Regions from separate parts of the Nocardioides sp. YJ-D4 genome, predicted to be linked through region 1. Evidence: riboswitches for the same ligand, from Rfam matches in the RefSeq annotation. Region 1 holds a riboswitch; the other holds the start of a gene.
The links. Region 1 has a riboswitch for glycine ahead of gcvP (aminomethyl-transferring glycine dehydrogenase). Riboswitches for the same ligand answer to the same signal wherever they lie in the genome.
Positions count from the first base shown of each region.

Region 2: linked by a shared signal. The riboswitch ahead of gcvT (glycine cleavage system aminomethyltransferase GcvT) and the one ahead of gcvP (aminomethyl-transferring glycine dehydrogenase) in region 1 are both predicted to bind glycine.

Region 1 covers NZ_CM132932.1:239,333-241,526, reverse strand. Annotated here, with positions in the region: gene ACW14X_RS01245 (MFS transporter) at 1-11, shown strand, start outside; gene ACW14X_RS01240 (MerR family transcriptional regulator) at 157-774, shown strand; glycine riboswitch at 856-946, shown strand; gene gcvP (aminomethyl-transferring glycine dehydrogenase) at 1,006-2,194, shown strand, end outside.
Region 2 covers NZ_CM132932.1:5,118,326-5,120,519, forward strand. Annotated here, with positions in the region: gene ACW14X_RS24445 (CobW family GTP-binding protein) at 1-790, opposite strand, end outside; glycine riboswitch at 868-963, shown strand; glycine riboswitch at 965-1,063, shown strand; gene gcvT (glycine cleavage system aminomethyltransferase GcvT) at 1,120-2,194, shown strand, end outside.

The DNA.
Region 1 (2,194 bases):
TTGAGGGTTAGCCGCGACGACACGCCGGAGGGGGTTCTTTGACCAGGGCCCTTGCGGCGCTTACCTTGTAGTTGTCTCTGTTGTAACTCCAACGATGTGGTCCCCCCGCCGCAGCCGTTCATTCCCCGAGTGGAGTTACGCACAACGGAGTAGACGATGGAGGACATCGTGTTCGACCACGAGCAGAAGCCCGGGCACGGCGCCGACGACGCGCAACGCGCGGCGGAGCAGGCTGACGAGCAGGGCCTTCTCTTCACCGACGATGTCTCGCCCCTGCCGAGCGACACCGGTTACCGCGGGCCGACGGCCTGCAACGCTGCGGGGATCAGCTACCGCCAGCTCGACTACTGGGCGCGCACCGGTCTCGTCGAGCCGAGCGTGCGTGGGGCCACCGGCTCCGGCACCCAGCGGCTCTACTCCTTCCGCGACATCCTGATCCTCAAGGTCATCAAGCGGCTCCTCGACGCCGGCATCTCGCTGCAGCAGATCCGCGCTGCCGTGCAGCACCTGCGTGAGCGGGGCACCGACGACCTGACCCGCGTCACCCTGATGAGCGACGGCGCCTCGGTCTACGAGTGCACCAGCAACGACGAGGTCATCGATCTGCTCCAGGGCGGGCAGGGCGTCTTCGGCATCGCCATCGGTGGCGTCTGGCGCGAGATCGAGGGCACGCTCTCCGAGCTCCCCAGCGAGCGTACGACCGACGACGGCGAGCAGGTCGCCTCGATGTCCGATGAGCTCTCCGCCCGCCGCGCGGCGCGCAACGCAGGCTAGTAAACGTCACGTAACACTAGACCCCGAGGTCCCCGCAGAGGCGGGGCCTCGGGGTCTAGTCGTTTATGCTGGAGCTGCTGACCATCCCGCACGGGAGAGCTCCTCTCGAAGGGGCGCCGAAGGGGCAATTCCTCCCCGGAAACTCTCAGGCATCCACGACTGTGCGGACCAGGCAACTCTGAAGCGGCGCAGGTGCGGTGACAGAGGGGGAGGGCGTACGAGTTGTCTTAGATGCCCTCAGGAGCCACTGTGTCCGACACGCCCACTCTGTCCGAGCTCGACGCCGCCTCCCCGTTCGTGGCGCGCCACGTCGGACTCTCGGCCGCCGACGAGGCGACCATGCTCGCGCGGCTCGGGTACGACTCGGTAGCAGCGATGATGGACGCCGCCGTCCCGGCCGGGATCCGCTCGGTCGAGTCGCTGGACCTGCCGGCCGCGCTGAGCGAGGCGCAGGTCGCGTCGCTGGCGCGGGAGATCGCAGCCTCCAACAAGCCCGGCGAGGCGATGATCGGGCTCGGCTACCACGCCACCGTGACGCCGCCGGTGATCCGTCGCAACGTGCTCGAGGACCCCAGCTGGTACACCGCCTACACGCCCTACCAGCCCGAGATCTCCCAGGGCCGCCTCGAGGCGCTCATCAACTTCCAGACCATGGTCGGCGACCTGACCGGCCTCCCGGTGGCCAACTCCTCGCTCCTGGACGAGGGCACCGCGGCCGCCGAGGCGCTGGCGCTGGTCCACCGGGCCAACCGCAAGGGCTCCGGTCCGTTCGTCATCGACGCCGACGCCCTGCCGCAGTCGATCGAGGTCGTGAAGGTGCGTGCCGAGGCGATGGGCCTCGAGGTCGTCGTGGCTGACCTCTCGGAGGGTCTGCCCGAGGGCGACGTGATCGGCGTGCTGGTGCAGTACCCCGGCGCCTCCGGTCGCGTCCCCGACCTCAAGCCGATCATCGACGCCGCCCACGAGCGGGGTGCGCTCGCCGTCGTCGCCGCCGACCTGCTCGCGCTCACCGTCCTGGAGGCGCCCGGCACCCTCGGCGCCGACGTCGTCGTCGGCTCCACCCAGCGCTTCGGCATCCCGCTCTTCTACGGCGGCCCGCACGCCGGCTACATGGCCGTCCACGAGGGGATCGAGCGGCACCTGCCGGGTCGTCTCGTCGGCGTCTCCGTCGATGCCGAGGGGCGGCCCGCGTACCGTCTCGCTCTGCAGACCCGCGAGCAGCACATCCGCCGCGAGAAGGCGACCTCCAACATCTGCACCGCGCAGGTGCTGCTGGCCGTCGGCGCTTCGATGTACGCCGTCTACCACGGCCCCGACGGGCTGCGGACGATCGCGACCCGGACCCACCGCTACGCCGCCGTCCTGGCCGCCGCGCTCAAGTCGGCCGGGCTCCCGCTGGTCTCGGAGACGTTCTTCGACA
Region 2 (2,194 bases), 1.2 Mb from region 1:
CCCGGTACGCCGTCGCCGGTGGCTCCTCGAGCAGGTCGACCAGTCGACCCGGCTCGATGGTGCCCGGCGTCGTCACGGTGACCGCCCGGGCATGCTGATGTGCCTCGTGGGAAGCGGCCGCCTCGCGCAGCAGCGCGGCGATCGGCAGCTCGTCGGGCGGGTCCTCGGGCACGGCGGCGTCGTAGACGAGTCGCGGGTCGATGCGGCCACCCACGGCGTACGCGATGTGGACCTCGGGGTTGTGCTCGCGCACGCGTCGCTCGATGCGCGCCAGGACCTCGTCCCGCTCGGCAGCCGGAACCAGGTCGGTCTTGTTGATCACGACCAGCGAGGCGGCCGCGAACCGGACCGGCGCCGGGCCCCGGCCGTCGTCGAGGGTGTCGAAGTACGCCGAGGCGTCGACGACCTCGATGAGCCCACCGCGGCGTACCCGCTCGACACCGCTGAACCGGACCAGCTTGGCCAGCGTGCCGGGCTCGGCGATCCCGCTGGCCTCGACGATGACGACGTCGAGCGCGAGCCGCGGGTGGGTCAGCTTCTCGAGGGCGTCGTCGAGGCCGCCGGCGTCGGGCAGGCAGCACAGGCAGCCGCCGGCGATCGAGGCCGGCTCGTCGATCTGGCCGGTGACCAGCCCGGCGTCGATGTTGATGTCGCCGAAGTCGTTGACGACCACGCCCACCCGAGCGCCGGGCTGGCGCAGCAGATGGTTGAGCAGCGTCGTCTTACCCGATCCGAGATGGCCGGTGAGGATGACCACGGGAACCCGGCTGCTGGTGCTGGTCAGTGGCATCGGGCCATCGTAGGTCGTCATCTTGACGGCTGAGATGGCCACACCTAGGTTTGCCGCACAACTTCACATCCGCCACTTGAACCGCAGCGGGAGAGTCCTTGCCCATCCGGGGTGAGGCGCCGAAGGAGCAAACCTCCCCAGAATCTCTCAGGCCCCATGACCGCTGTGGTGAGGCGACCTCTGGAAAGACAGGATCCGCTGGATCCTGCACCCACGGTGCAAATCGCCCTTCGGGCGGTGAAGCTCTCAGGTAGCGATGACAGAGCGGGGAGGTCACCCGTCCACGGGTGCCGCTGTCGGCACCCACCACCAGGGAGCCTCCCGCACACATGACCTCACCCGTCCCTACCCCTCTGCACGCGATCCACCAGGCGCTCGGCGCCTCGTTCACCGACTTCGCCGGCTGGAGCATGCCGGTCCGCTACGGCTCGGAGACCGCCGAGCACCATGCCGTACGCACCACCGCGGGCCTCTTCGACCTGTCCCACATGGGCGAGATCGAGGTGACCGGCCCCGAGGCCGGACGCGCCCTCGACCACGCCCTGGTCGGCAGGCCCTCGGCGATCGGCATCGGCCGCGCCCGCTACTCGATGATCTGCGCCGAGGACGGCGGCATCATTGACGACCTGGTCGTCTACCGGCTCGAGCAGGAGCGCTACCTGGTCGTCGCCAACGCGAGCAACGTCGGTGTCGTCGCTCCGGCGCTGGTCGAGCGTTCCCAGGGGTTCGGTGCCGCGGTCCACGACGCCTCCGCGGAGTGGGCGCTGATCGCGGTCCAGGGCCCCGCCTCGGCGGCGATCCTGGCCGCTGTGACCGACCTGGACGTCTCCTCCCTGAAGTACTACGCCATCGACGCCGGCACGGTCGCCGGGGTCGAGGCCCTGCTCGCCCGCACCGGCTACACCGGTGAGGACGGCTTCGAGATCTACTGCGCGCCCTCGTCGGCCGCTGCCGTCTGGGAGGCGCTCACCGAGGCAGGTACGCCGCACGGCCTGCAGCCCGCCGGGCTCGCCTGCCGCGACACTCTCCGGCTCGAGGCCGGCATGCCGCTCTACGGGCACGAGCTGAACCGCGAGACGACCCCCTTCGAGGCCGGTCTCGGCCGGGTCGTCGTCTTCGACAAGCCCGACGGCTTCGTCGGCGACGCCGCCCTGGCCGTACGCCGCGACGAGGGCCCGCGCAGCGTGCTCGTCGGCCTGGTGGCTGCCGGTCGCCGCTCTCCGCGGGCGGGCTACGCCGTCGTGGACCCGGCCACCGGCGACGAGATCGGCGTGGTCACCAGCGGCTCCCCGTCGCCGACTCTCGGACGTCCCATCGCGATGGCGTACGTCAGGCCTGATCTCGCCGCGGCCGGCACCAAGGTCCACGTCGACGTGCGCGGCAGCCGCGAGGACGCCGAGATCG